One region of the Bradyrhizobium sp. LA6.1 genome, then DNA from elsewhere that is predicted to be linked to it. Evidence: riboswitches for the same ligand, from Rfam matches in the RefSeq annotation. Region 1 holds a riboswitch; the other holds the start of a gene.
The links. Region 1 has a riboswitch for cobalamin ahead of ABIB99_RS08190 (ribonucleoside-diphosphate reductase subunit alpha). Riboswitches for the same ligand answer to the same signal wherever they lie in the genome.
Positions count from the first base shown of each region.

Region 2: it holds a riboswitch for cobalamin, as region 1 does, so the genes downstream of both, ABIB99_RS21185 (energy-coupling factor ABC transporter permease) here and ABIB99_RS08190 (ribonucleoside-diphosphate reductase subunit alpha) in region 1, are expected to answer to the same signal.

Region 1 covers NZ_JBEPQK010000003.1:214,966-222,147, forward strand. Annotated here, with positions in the region: gene ABIB99_RS08160 (LysR family transcriptional regulator) at 1-737, opposite strand, end outside; gene ABIB99_RS08165 (MFS transporter) at 710-2,071, shown strand; gene ABIB99_RS08170 (L-talarate/galactarate dehydratase) at 2,110-3,303, shown strand; gene ABIB99_RS08175 (ribonuclease activity regulator RraA) at 3,316-4,095, shown strand; gene ABIB99_RS08180 (nuclear transport factor 2 family protein) at 4,097-4,546, shown strand; gene ABIB99_RS08185 (MerR family transcriptional regulator) at 4,559-4,846, shown strand; cobalamin riboswitch at 4,934-5,151, shown strand; gene ABIB99_RS08190 (ribonucleoside-diphosphate reductase subunit alpha) at 5,274-7,182, shown strand, end outside.
Region 2 covers NZ_JBEPQK010000008.1:43,701-50,882, reverse strand. Annotated here, with positions in the region: gene cobF (precorrin-6A synthase (deacetylating)) at 1-395, opposite strand, end outside; gene ABIB99_RS21185 (energy-coupling factor ABC transporter permease) at 437-1,114, opposite strand; cobalamin riboswitch at 1,152-1,369, opposite strand; gene cobA (uroporphyrinogen-III C-methyltransferase) at 1,415-2,146, opposite strand; gene ABIB99_RS21175 (cobyrinic acid a,c-diamide synthase CobB) at 2,143-3,453, opposite strand; gene cobM (precorrin-4 C(11)-methyltransferase) at 3,453-4,235, opposite strand; gene ABIB99_RS21165 (cobalamin biosynthesis protein) at 4,232-4,600, opposite strand; gene cbiE (precorrin-6y C5,15-methyltransferase (decarboxylating) subunit CbiE) at 4,597-5,778, opposite strand; gene ABIB99_RS21155 (cobalt-precorrin-6A reductase) at 5,777-6,523, shown strand; gene cobJ (precorrin-3B C(17)-methyltransferase) at 6,499-7,182, opposite strand, start outside.

The DNA.
Region 1 (7,182 bases):
GACAGCTCCGGCCGGCGTCGCACCGCGAGCGGATGGTCAAGCGGCAGCGCAAGGGCAAGCCCTTCACGGAAGACGCTGGCGCTTCTAATTGGCTTCTCCGTCTCGATCGGCCGAACCAATCCGAGATCGATCCGGCCCGACCTCAGTGCATCGAGCTGCTGGCGCGATGTCAGCTCCTCAAAGGTGATCTCGATATCCGGCAGTTCATCGCGAACTCGCGTTGCGAGCCAGGGCAAATAGCCGTACGTCGTCGCGCCGACGAACCCGATTGACAGCGCTCCACCGGCGAGCGACGCGGCCTGCCGGGCCGCTTTGACCGCATGCTCGCGCTGCTGAAGCATCGTGCGGGCCTCGCTCAGGAAGGCGCGTCCGGCCGCGGTCAGCCTGACCGATCGGCTGGTGCGCTCGAGCAGCTTGACGGCGAGCGTTGCCTCCAGGATCTGGATCTGCCGGCTGAGCGGCGGCTGCGTCATATTCAGCCGCTTGGCGGCACGACCGAAATTCAGCTCATCGGCCACCGCCACGAACGCGCGTACCTGTCCGAACTCGATCATTGATACCTTTTCTGGATCAATTAAATCCAAAAATGAGTTTAGACCTGAATTGATCGCTGATCTAGCTTTCTCGCGTCCGGTCGTCGCTGGCGTTCCGGACATCCACGGTCGCCGAAGGCGGCCGGGCAAACAAAATCGGGAAAGAGGGGAGCAGCGTGGCCACGGAGCAGAAGCCGTCCGCACGGACGCATTATCGTTTCGTCACCCTGGCGTTGATCACCGTCCTGCTCGCGCTCAGCAGCGGCGACCGGGCGACGCTATCGATCGCCGGGCCGAACATGTCGAAGGCGCTCGGCATCACGCCGGTCGAGCTCGGCTGGATGTTTTCGGCGTTCGCGTGGGCCTATGTCCTTGCGCATCTTCCCGCTGGCTGGATCGCGGATCGGCTCGGTGCGAAGCAGACCATTTTGGGCGGATTGATCCTGTGGTCGCTCGTCACCTTCCTCATGAGCTGCGTCGGCTGGGCCAGCTACCCGTTCCTGGTGATGCTGATCCTGCGCTTCATGCTCGGTGTCTTCGAGTCGCCTGTCGGCCCGGCGGCCGGGCGTATCATCGCGGCGTGGTTTCCGTCCGCGGAGCGCGGCGTCGCGGGCGCCATTTTCAACAGCGCCCAATATGTCTCGCTCGTCCTCTTCACGCCGCTGATGGGCTTCCTCGATCATCGCTTCGGCTGGGAGCACATCTTCGCCGTCATGGGCGTATTGGGCTTCGCGCTCGCGGCAGTCTGGGCCGTTGCGTACTATCCGCCGACCCGGCACCCGAGGATAGGTGCTGCGGAGCTTGCTCATCTGCATGATGGAGGCGCGCTGGTGGATCTCGGCGGCGCTTCGCCGACGGCAGCAGCGGTGCAGGGGCCGCGATGGTCCGACCTCGCCGAGCTGTTCAGGAGCCGCATGCTGGTCGGCATCTTCCTGGCGCAATACGGCATCTCGTCCATCACCTGGTTCTTCGTGTCCTGGTTTCCGACCTACCTCGTCAAGGACCGCGGCCTGTCGGTGCTCGATGCGAGCCTGATCGCGACCATCCCCGCCATCTGCGGTTTCGTCGGCGGCGTTACGACAGGCTTTTTCACCGACTGGCTGTTCAAGCGCACCGGTTCGCTCAGCATCGCGCGCAAGACCCCGATCACGATCGGCCTCGTCATGACGGTCCTGATCATCGGCTGCAACTACACGAACTCCACGGTCCTGATCACCGTGCTGATGAGCGCGGCCTTCTTCGGCAAGGGTTTTGGCTCGCTGGGCTGGACGGTCGTCGCCGACACCGCGCCCAAGGAGGTGATCGGACTCACTGGCGGCGTCTTTAACGCCGTCGGCAACACCGCCGGAATCGTGACGCCTGTTGCGATCGGCTACATCCTCTCCGCCACCGGATCGTTCAACGGAGCGCTGCTGTATGTCGGCCTGCATGGGCTGCTGGCCGTGCTCTGTTACTGGGTCATCGTCGGGCCCATCGAGCGTCTCGTCATTCGCGAAGGCAGCGGGCTGATCCGCTCCGCGTCGGTCGCTGCCGAATGACATCATTTCCCGCAAATCCACCTCGATAGGAGAAAGCCATGAACTACCAGATCAACACGCGCATTATCGCCAACCCGCTCGCGGCAGGGCTCGCAGCCGGGGAAGCGACGACGGACCGGATCGCATGGGTGAGGACGTCGCTCGTCTTCCTGCCGCTCGCCCAGGCGATCAGCGATGCCAAGGTTCTCACCGGCCGGCAAAAACCCCTCACCGAGATCGCCTTCCTGTTTGCCGAGATCGAGACCGAGAACGGCCACAGCGGCATCGGCTACAGCTATTCGAAGCGCGCCGGTGGTCCGGGGCAGTTTGCGCACGCCAGGGAGATCGCCGGCGAGCTGATCGGCGAGGATCCGAGCGACATCGCGCGTCTGTGGGACAAGCTCGTCTGGGCCGGCGCCTCGGTCGGCCGCAGCGGCATGTCCACGCAGGCCATCGCCGCCTTCGACATCGCGCTGTGGGATCTCAAGGCCAAGCGCGCCAAGCTGCCGCTGGCAAAGCTGCTCGGTGCCCATCGTGACTCCGTGCGCTGCTACAACACCTCCGGCGGATACCTTTCGATGCCGATCGAGGAGGTGAAGGAGCGCGTCAGCATGGCGCTCGACAGGGGCATCGGCGCCATCAAGCTGAAGGTCGGCCAGCCCGACCCGATGGTCGACCTCAAGCGCATCGAGGCGGTTCGCAACCACATCGGCGACGTTCCGCTGGCGATCGACGCCAACCAGCAATGGGACCGCACCACGGCTCTGCGCTTCGGCCGCATCGCCGAGCAATTTAACCTGACCTGGATCGAGGAGCCGCTCGACGCCTACGACTACGAAGGTCATGCGGCGCTGGCAGCCGAGCTTGCGACCCCGATTGCGACCGGCGAGATGTTGACCAGCATCGACGAGCATTACGAGCTGATCCGCAACAATTCGGTCGATTTCATCCAGCCGGATGCGCCGCGCGTCGGCGGCATCACGCCGTTCCTCAAGATCCTCGCGCTCGCCGACCACAAGAAGCTCCAGCTCGCGCCGCACTATTGCATGGAGATCCATCTGCACCTGACCGCGGCCTATGCCCGGGAGCCCTGGGTCGAGCATTTCGAGTGGTCGGAGGCGATGTTCAACGAAAAGCTCGAGGTCGTGAACGGCCGCATGATCGTGCCGAACCGGCCGGGCCTCGGCTTCAGCCTGTCGGAGCAGGCGCGCGCCTGGGCCCGTGACGTCCACGAGGTCGGAAAGCGCCGCTGAGGGAGGATGGCCATGTACGAACCAAAGACGAAGCTTAGTCCCCTGGATCCGTCTGTCATCCGCCGGCTGAAGGATGTCTCCTCGGGTTCGCTGACCACCGAGCTGTTCAAGAAAGGCCTGCGCCAGTGCTTTCTGGTCGGGCTGGTGCCGATGAACAAGGACGCGGTCCGCTTCGCCGGTGAAGCTTTCACCATGCGGATGATCCCGGCGCGAGAGGATCTCGATACCATAGAGACACTCACGCCGTATCCGAACGCGGACAATCTGCAATGGGAAGCGGTCGAGAACATTCCGCCCGGCCATGTCCTGGTGATCGACAGCCGCAACGATCCACGCGCAGCATCGGCGGGCGCCATGCTGCCGACGCGGATGAAGGTGCGCGGCGCAGCCGCGATCGTCACCGATGGCGCGTTTCGTGACGGCCAGGAGCTGGCGCGGCTCGATTTCCCGGCCTATGCGCGGCAGGTCACCGCATCGACGCGGTTGTCCTATCATCGCGTCGCGGACCTGAATATCCCGATCGCCTGCGCCGACGTGGCGGTCTACCCGGGCGACATCATCGTCGGTGACGGTGACGGCATCACGGTCGTGCCACGGCATTTGGCCGCCGAAATGGCCGACCTCTGCGAGAGGCGGGACCAGCTCGAGAAGTACCTGTCGTATCGTATCAGTGCCGGCGAGCCGCTCTACGGCGTCTATCCGCCCACACCTGCCGTGCGCGCCGACTTTGAGGCTTGGAAAAAGGCCGGTGCGGATCCGGCGAGGGCCACGACGATCCGGGCGGGAGCCTGACATGAGCAAGACATCGCCCGCCGCCATGGAGGCGACGATCCGTCGCTATTTCGACGCCTGCAACGCCGCCGACTACGATGCCTTGATGGCCTGCTTCACGGCGGACGCGGTTCACTACTTCCCGTCCGGCTTGCCGGACATTCCATGGCGTGGCGCCGATACCATCGCGCGCAAATGGATCTGGTGCGTCGAGAATCTCGGGTCGCAATGGACGATCGAAAAGATTCTTTGCTCGTCGACGTCGCCGGAAGCCGTGATCGAATGGACGCACTGGAAGCGCAAGCAGGGCACGGCGCTTCGCGGCGACGAATGGTACGCGTTCGAAGGGGCGAGCGGTCGCATCAAGGAGATCAGGGCTTATTATGCGGCGCCCGCCGATCCATCGGCCCGGATCTGCGAGCTCGTCGATTTCGACTATCGCGATCGCGGCTATCACCTTTCGTCCGAATAGCATCGGGCGTCCATGCCGTTCCTGGGCGGCGTGGGCGCCTTCACCGCCGTCATCGTGACGCGCACCGGGCTGACCAGCGCGGTCTGGCTCGCCGGCCAGCGATGCGCGCCGTGCAGCGAAACGAGGACCTTTGCGGCGAAGCACCTCGGTGCGATCAGGGCGAAAATTGCGGAGCTGCGTGTGCTGGAAGCGAGAGTGGCGTCGCTGGTGAGCGGCTGCGAGGCGACATGCAGCGGCAGCGTCGCGCCGGACTGTGTGATCTTGCAGTCGGGATGCGGACCTCATAGCGCGCCAAGCTGAGGCGCGATCCAAGTGCGAATTCCCGCATTCCACAGGGCACAGGGCTCATGACCCGCAACGAATCGTTGACACCCGGCTGCATATGTCACCACATGTGGGCGTCACGGTTCCGCTGGATCGCAAGATTTAGTGGCTAAGAGGGAAGCCGGTGAACCGCGCGAGAGCGCGGAATTCCGGCGCTGCCCCCGCAACTGTCAGCAGCGAGCTGCTTCCGAACAATCGTCACTGGCGCCTTTCGCGCCGGGAAGACGGGAAGTGGGCGACGACCTGCGAGCCAGGAGACCTGCCGCGACAATCTGAACGTCCACGGGCGGGGTGTCCGGCGGTCGCTTGCATGCACCGCCCGGCAACTCTGCTGCCGGCGTTTCTGCAGCGTCCTTCCTTACAGCCCCGTTCAAACACAACGCGCGCATCACGGGGCCCATTGATGTCACTGAACCTGCACGACGCGGACACCGCCTCCGCACCCATCGTTCATTTGCGTCCACAATCGCTTGCGCCTGCTTCGAGCGAGCCGGCTATGCAGATCATCCGTCGCAACGGCAAGGTCTCGCCGTTCGATTCCGCCAAGATCGCGGTCGCCATGACCAAGGCTTTCCTTGCGGTCGAAGGCACCAGCGCGGTCGCCTCGCGTCGCGTCCATGAGAGCGTGGAGCAGCTCACGGCCGAAGTCGTCGCTGCGCTGATGCGGCGGGCAGGCGAGGGACGCACCTTCCATATCGAGGACGTGCAGGACCAGGTCGAGCTCGCCTTGATGCGGAGCGAGCACCACAAGGTCGCACGCGCCTATGTGCTGTACCGCGAGGAGCGGTCGCGCCAGCGCGCCGAGGAGGCGGCCGCGGAAGCGACGCCCGCTGTCGCGCCGGTCCTTCATGTCACGCTCGCCGACGGTTCGCGCGTTGGTCTCGACACCAAGCGGCTTGCGCTGATTATCGGCGAAGCCTGCGCCGGTCTCGACGGCGTCTCCGCGGCACCCGTGCTCACCGAGACCACCCGCAATCTCTACGACGGCATCAGCCAGGACGAACTGGCGCTGGCCTCGATCATGGCCGCACGCACGCTGGTCGAGCAGGAGCCGAATTATGCTTATGTCAGTGCGCGCCTGCTGCTGGACAAGCTCCGCGGCGAGGTGCTGTCCTACGTCCATGGCGTGCCGACGTCCGCCTCGCAGGCCGACATGACGATGCGCTACGTCGAATACTTCCCGGCCTATCTGAAGACCGGCATCGCCGCCGAACTGCTCGATCCTGAACTCGCCCGCTTCGACCTTGGCCGGATCGCGGCCGCGTTGAAGCCGGAACGCGACCTGAACTTCCAGTTCCTCGGTCTTCAGACGCTCTACGACCGCTACTTCCTGCACGTCCGAGGCAAGCGGATCGAATTGCCGCAGGCCTTCTTCATGCGTGTCGCGATGGGCTTGGCGGTGCGCGAAATCGATCGCGAGGCCAAGGCGATCGAGTTCTACGATCTGCTGTCATCGTTCGACTTCATGGCCTCGACGCCGACGCTGTTCAATTCGGGTACGCTGCGTCCGCAATTGTCGTCCTGCTTCCTGACCACAGTGTCGGACGACCTCGACGGCATCTTCAAGTCAATCAAGGACAATGCGCTGCTCGCAAAATATTCCGGCGGTCTCGGCAACGACTGGACCCCGGTTCGTGGCCTCGGCGCCCACATCAAGGGCACCAACGGCGAAAGCCAGGGCATCATCCCATTCCTGAAGGTCGCCAACGACACCGCGATTGCCGTCAACCAGGGCGGTAAGCGCAAGGGCGCCGTCTGCGCCTATCTGGAGACATGGCACGTCGATATCGAGGAATTCCTCGACCTGCGCAAGAACACCGGTGACGACCGCCGCCGCACCCACGACATGAACACCGCCAATTGGGTGCCGGACCTGTTCATGCAGCGCGTCGATGCCGATGGCGAATGGACGCTGTTCTCGCCTGACGAGACGCCCGATTTGCACGATCTCTATGGCGAGGCGTTCAAGACGGCTTACGAGGCCTATGAGGCCAGGGCGAAGGCCGGCGGCATGCGCGTCTTCAAGACCGTGCGCGCGAGCGACCTCTGGCGTCGCATGTTGACCATGCTGTTTGAGACCGGTCATCCCTGGATCACCTTCAAGGACCCCTGCAATCTGCGTTCGCCGCAACGCCACGCGGGCGTGATCCATTCCTCGAACCTCTGCACCGAGATCACGCTGAACACCTCGGGCGACGAGGTCGCGGTCTGCAATCTCGGCTCCGTCAACATGCTCAACCATGTCGGGCCTGATGGTGTCGACCAGGCCAAGCTGAAGCGGACGGTGACCACCGCCGTCCGGATGCTCGACA
Region 2 (7,182 bases), on a different contig from region 1:
TCAGGCAACGGATCGAGCCGCCGCGCGATGCGCAGCGAGGAATCGTAGAGCGAGGGATCGCCCCAGATCAGCAGCGCGACCTTGCCTTCACCTTCGAGATGGCTGGCGATCGTCTGCGACCAGGCCGCGGCCACGGCATCGTGCCAATCGTCGACGCCCTTGTGATAATCCGCTTCGCCGGCATCGCGCACGGGAAGATCGAACTCGGCAATGCGCGTCGTTTGATTGGTGAGCACATCCGCGCAGATCGTCCGCCTGAGATCTGCGAGATCGGACTTCGCCGTCCCCTTGCGCGGGATCAGGATGAGATCGGCCGCGTTGATGGCTTGAACGGCGGCGCGCGTAAGCTGCCCGGGATCGCCGCAACCGATGCCTATCAGGGAGAGTGTCAGCATCGCGCGTGCAGGGGCGGCCATGACGGCCGCCCCTTTGTCTCTTAAGCCGCGTTGTGCAGGCGCGGCGTGACGAGACCGGGCGCGGTGACGCCACGCAGCGATTTTGCCAGTGCCAGCACGGCGAGATCGGCCAGCGGCTCGATCACGATGACGAGCGCGTAGGAGGCCGCGAAGGTCGCGATGTTGACGAGGTTGGTCGCACCGAAGCCCGAGCCATAGAGCGCCCAGAACGCAACCCAGGCGATGACGCCGGCCTGATACGTGGTCGATAGCGCCAGCGCCTGGCGATACCTGAGATCGACATAGGCGGTGTTGCGGGCAATGATCCGCGCGGCGATCGCCTGGATCCCGAACAGCGGCACCAGCAGCGTGGTGACGTTCATGCCGAATTGCGGCAGATCGGGCGGCTCGAAGAAGATGCCCTGGAACAACAGTCCGAACGCAAGGCCGAAGGCCGCGGGCGCCGCCCCAAACAGCAGGAACAGGGTCGAGCCGAGGATGAAGTGCACCTCGGAGACGCCGACCGGGAAGTGCGGCAGGATCTCGAAGAAGACGAACACGAGGCCCGTGGTGGCGAGCGTCCGCGCCGCGAACGACGTGATGCCCTGCTCGCGCACGGTCTCGACCGCGAGCTTCAGCGCAACGCCGCCGACGGCGATGCCGGTTGCGTAACTCAACACGAGCTTGGCGCCCGATACGACTCCGGGTTCGATATGCATGGTTCAGTTCCTTCCTGCCGTCACACCCGACGGCCTTGGCCACAAAACATGCACGGCCGGTCTCCTGGCTCGCGGTTCACTGGGGTTCTCCGGCCTTCCCGAGCCTTGCGGCCCAGTGGCTGATCGGAGCCCCTCACCGCTTACAGTCGCGGGGGCGGCTGGGGTTTTGGGCGGCGTAACTGTCCGCCCACCCCCATTCCCGATTATGCTCCGGCGGTTTGCGCCGCCTCGAGCACCATGCATCTCCTGTGTGCCCCTTTCGCCAGCCGGGCGTCAAGGGGCGAAGGGCGGCCGGGACGGTCATGACGGATAATCGCCCGCCAGCGCGCCGAACAGGATCACGGCGGCCGTCGAGGCCGCGCCGCCCCGCGCAAGCTGCTCGGCCAGCTCGGCAATGGTGGTGCGGACCAGCCGCTCGTCGGGACGCCCGAGGGATTCGGCGAACAGGGCCGGAGTGCTCGGGGCGAGGCCGTGCTCGATCAATTTTGCGACAAGCGCCGGAAAGGTGCGCCGGCCCATATAGACCACGGTGGTCGCTTCGGGATCCGCCAGCGCCGCCCAGTTCAAATTCTGCGGCAGCTCGCCGGTGACATCGGCCCCGGTCACGAACTGCACCCGGCGCGAGGTGTGGCGCCGGGTCAGGGGAATGCCGGCTTGCGCGGCAGCGACACAGGCCGAGGTGATTCCGGGAATGATCTCGTAGCCGATGCCGGCTTCGCGCAGCGCCTCCAGCTCCTCCTCGAGCCGGCCAAAGATACCGGCATCGCCCGATTTCAGCCGCACCACACGGACGCCGGCCGCGGCATAGTCGACCAGCAGGCGGTTGACGTGGTGCTGCTTGGTCGAGGGCCGCCCTGCACGCTTCCCCACCGCGACGAGATTGGCGCCGGGCCGGGCCAGATCGAGGATCGCGCCGGAGGCGAGGTCGTCATAGAGCACGACGTCGGCATCGCGCAGCCGCGTGGCGCCTTTGAGCGTGAGGAGCTCGGGGTCTCCGGGGCCGGCCGAGATGAAAGTGACAAAACCGCTCACCGATCCTCCGCGATCAGGTGGAAGAACGTGCCGGTGGCTTGTCCCCGGCGCGAGCCGGTCTCAGCAATGACCGCGCCTGTTGCATCGTGCACGACCGCCAGCGGCGTATCCGGCTGCGCGACAATCGTCGAATAGTGGAACTCGTGGCCGCGCAGGCGGGCGCCGACCTGATGGCCCGGCATCGGCGCGGCGAGCGCAGCGAGACGATAGCCGAGATGCATGCGGCGCTTGGCAAAGCTCGTCTCCAGTCCGAGCAGGCCCGTCATCTCGTGACGGATGCCGTCGGCATCGGTCAGTGCGGTTCCCAGCACCATATAGCCTCCGCATTCGCCGTGCACCGGCCGTGTGTCAGCGAAGGTGCGCAAGCCGCTGCGAAAGCGGGCATTGGCCGCGATCTTCCCCGCGTGCAGCTCGGGATAGCCGCCGGGCAGCCAGCAGACATCGGCGCTGGCATCGGGCGCTTCATCGGCAAGCGGCGAGAATGTCGAGATCTCGGCGCCGGCCGCGCGCCAGGCCTCCAGCATGTGCGGATAGATGAAGGAGAACGCGGCATCGCGGGCCAACGCAATGCGCTGTCCGGGCGGCGTCACATTGATGCCGCTTGCCGCCGGTTGCGGCGACCAGCTTGCTGCCGATCGCAGCACCGCATCGAGATCGACATGCTCGGCGACGAAGCGCGCGGCTTCGTCGATCAGCTTGCCGATCTCGGCTTGCTCCTCGGCCTGCACCAGGCCGAGATGCCGTTTCGGCAGGCTGATCTCGGCATGACGCGGCAGCGCGCCGAACACGGCGATGCCGGCGTCGTTCAGTGCACGCCGCACGAGGTCTTCATGGCGCGGGCTGGCGACGCGGTTGAGCACGACGCCCGCAAGGCGCACGCCAGGGCGATAATCGCGGAGACCTGCGGCGATGGCGGCTGCCGTCTGCGCCTGACCCGACGGATCGATCACCAGAACCACCGGCCAGCCCAGCATCTCCGCGATGTCGGCGGTGGCGCCCGTGCCCGAGACGCCGCGCGCGGCAACGCCGTCGAACAAGCCCATCGAGCCTTCGGCGAGAACAACGTCCGCGTCCGTGCCGCGGCTGACGAGATGGCTGATTGTGGTGCGATCCATCGCCCAGCTATCGACGTTGACGGAAGCGCGCCCCGTCGCAGCGGCGTGGAAGGCGGGATCGATATAGTCGGGCCCGCTCTTGAAGCACTGCACGTTCAATCCGCGATTGCGCCAGGCGCGCGCCAGCGCCAGCGTCAGCGTGGTTTTGCCGACGCCGGAGGCCGGCGCGGAGATGACGAGCCCTGCCGGCATCACGATGCCTCCGGAAAGCGCGGTTCGGCACCGACCGGCCGATAGCGGCGGTCGTAGTCGACGGCATAGAGGCGGCTCTCGTCAAAATCCGCCGCTCCAAGCGTCTTGCCAACCAAAATGAGTGCGGTGCGCTCCATCTCGGTGCCGACGGCGGCATCGAGCGTCGCCAGCGTGGCGCGGACGATGCGCTGGTCCGGCCAGCTCGCGCGCCAGACGATCGCGACGGGGCAATCCGCGCCGTAATGCGGCGTCAGCTCGGCGACGACATTGTCGAGCAGATGGATCGACAGATGGATCGCGAGCACCGCACCGGTGGCGGCAAACGCTGCGAGCTTTTCGCCCTCAGGCATTGCGCTGGCGCGGCCCGGCGTGCGCGTCAGCACGACTGACTGGGCAAGACCGGGCAGCGTCAGCTCAGCCTCCAGTGCAGCTGCTGCAGCCGAAAACGACGGAACACCCGGCGTGACCGTGTAGGGAATACCGAGCGCGCGCAGACGGCGAAGCTGCTCGCCCATCGCCGACCAGATCGCGAGATCGCCGGAATGCAAGCGGGCGACATCCTTGCCGTCGGCATGCGCGGCGGCGATCTCCGCAATGATCTCGTCGAGCGACAGCGGCGCAGTGTTGACGATGCGCGCCCCGGGCGGGCAATGCGCCAGCACGCCCTCGGGCACCAGCGAGCCCGCATAGAGGCAGACCGGACAGGCCGCAATCAGGTCGCGTCCACGCAACGTCAGCAAATCCGGAGCGCCCGGTCCTGCACCAATGAAGTGCACCGTCATGCGCCGTCTCCTTCCGCGATCGCGGCGGTCGCGGTGCGATCCCGCGAGACCGCCCGCGTCGCAATCAATCGCGCGCGGGGGCCAGCCGCAACGAGCGCCGCGGCTTCAGCGACCGAGCCCGTGCCGAACTTTTCGGCGACGAGTTTTGACTGCGTCGGCGTATGGATGTTGGCCAACGCTTCAGCCGAGACCGCCTTGATCGGCACACCGCATTCGCGCGCGAGCTGCTTTAGCGCTTCCGCGTCGGCCTTGTCGCTAACAGTCGCGACCGCCGCAAGGCCTTCGAAACCACCGGCAGCCAGCAGCGCCTCGCGCAACGAAGCCAACGTCACATCCTTCTTGAATCCGAGTCCGGCGACTTTCATCGAACCGCACTCCACTGCACCACGGGTCGCGACGCTTCCCAGGACCTGTAGCGGCCGAGCGGGCCAGCATGTGCGATCTCGACCCGCATCAGCTCGCCGCCGTGACGCTGGTGCAGCTCGCCGAGCAGCGCTTCCGTTTCCAGCGTTACCGCATGCGCGACGAGCCGCGCACCCGGCACAAGCCGTGGCCAGATGGCATCGAACATCGCGATATCGAGACCGCCACCGATGAAGACGGCATCCGGCGCTTCCAACGCAGCAAAGGCTTTCGGCGCGCTCCCCGTGATGACGGTGATCCGATGCGCCAATCCGAACGCTGCAGCATTGCTGCGGATATTCGCGGCGCGATCGTCGCGCGCCTCGATGGCGGTCGCCGTCCCGCCGCACAGCGCCCATTCCACAGAGATCGAGCCAGAACCCGCGCCGATATCCCACAGCCGCTCGCCGGGTCGCGGCGCCAGCGCCGAGAGCGCGAGCGCGCGCACCGGCCGCTTGGTGATCTGGCCGTCGTGAATGAAGAGATCGTCGGACAGGCCGGAGCTGCTGGGAATGCCTTGCCCGCCCCTCGCCTCGACCGCTACTGCGACCAGGTTTTCGCCCAGATCGCCCGCAAAGCTGTCGGCACGATGCTCAGCGATGCTTTCGCGCGGCCCGCCGAGCGCGGCGAGAGTCCAGAACGCCGAGGCGCCCCACCCGCGCTCGCTCAGCCATTTGGCGAGCTCACCGGCTGCCTTGCCGTCGCGCACGAGGCAAATGATGCGCGCACCTCGCACGAGATGCGGTACGAGACGCTCGAACGGCGCGGCATGAAGCCCGAGACAGGCAATGGCTTCGAGGCGCCAGCCGAGCCGCGCGGCGGCGAGCGAGAAGGTCGATGGCGCCGAATGCGCGATCCACTCGTTGGCATCGAGCTTCTCGGCGAGACTTGCACCCGCGCCGTGCCAGAACGGATCGCCGGAGGCGAGCATCACCGTCGGCCGGCCGCGGCAGCTCAGCACGATGTCTGCGTCGAACGGCACCGGCCACGGGCGACCGCGCCCCCCCACATCAGCAAGCGCGAGATGACGCTCGCCACCAAAAACAGTTTCTGCCTTGGCGAGCGCCTTTCGGCTTGCTTCGGACAGCCCGGCAAGGCCATCTTCGCCGATACCGATGATGGTCAGCCAGGGATCAGCCATGAATCGCGCCCTCATTCTGGGCGGAACCGCCGATGCGAGCTTGCTCGCCGCGGAAGTCGCACGCGCGCACATCGACGCCGTGTATTCCTATGGCGGCCGAACCCGCGCGCCCGCCGATCAGCCGCTGCCGACCCGCATCGGTGGCTTCGGCGGCGTGAGCGGGCTTGCCGACTATATTCGCCGTGAGCGCATCACGCATGTGATCGACGCCACGCATCCCTTCGCTGCCGAGATGAGCCGCCACGCGGTCCAGGCGTGCGCGCAAACGGGCACGCCGCTGATCGCGCTCGAGCGCGCGCCTTGGACGAGGGCGCCCGGCGACAACTGGATCGAAGTCGCCGACGTCACCGCCGCAGCCGCCGCGCTGCCCGAGTCGCCCGCAAACGTGTTCCTCGCCATCGGCCGGCAGCACATCGCGCCATTCGCGAGCAAGCCACAGCACACCTACACGCTGCGGTTCGTCGATCCGCCCGAGGCACCGCTGCCCTTCGCTGCGGACGTGATCGTGTCGCGCGGGCCGTTCACGTTCGACGGCGAGCTCGAAACGATGCGCGCGCGCGGCATCGCGTGGATCGTCGCCCGCAATTCCGGCGGCGACGGCGCACGCGCCAAGATCGACGCGGCCCGCATGCTCGGCCTGCCCGTGATCATGATCGCGCGGCCAAAACTGCCCGAACGGCTGCCGGTTGAGAGCGTGGCAGAGATCATGCAGTGGCTCGGTCATCGCGCCTGCCTCGGGGCATAGACCCAGCGGCCGACGCGGCGCGTCTGCGAATTTCCGACGATGACCAACGTGCGCATGTCGGCCATCTCAGGCCGCGCGTCGTTCAGCGCGACAGTTTCGATCCGCTCGTCCGACGTGCTGATCGCGCGGGCGAAAATCACGAGGCGCTCGCCGCAGCCGGCGTCCTTCAACACCGCAAGCGCGCGGCCAAAACCCTCCGGCCGGCTTGCCGAGCGCGGATTGTACATCGCAATGGCAAAATCGGCTTCCGCGGCCAGCCGCAGGCGCTTCTCGATCACCGCCCACGGCTTGAGATTGTCGGAGAGATTGATCGCGCAGAAATCATGGCCGAGCGGCGCACCAGCGCGCGCGGCTGCCGCCAGCATCGCTGTGATACCAGGCAAAACGCGAATGGGAAGCTCGCGCCATTGCGGCGCCTGTTCGAGCGCCTCGAACACGGCCGACGCCATCGCGAAGACGCCGGGGTCGCCGGAGGAGACGACGACGACCTGCCCGCCTTCGGCCGCGAGCCGCAGGGCCTCGCCCGCGCGCTGCAGCTCTTCGCGATTGTCGGAGGGGTGCAAGGTGAGCCCTGCCCGCGGCGGCACGCGCGCAACATAGGGCGCATAGCCCAGAATGTCGGTCGCGGCGGCAAGCGCGGCGGAGACCTCGGGCGTCAC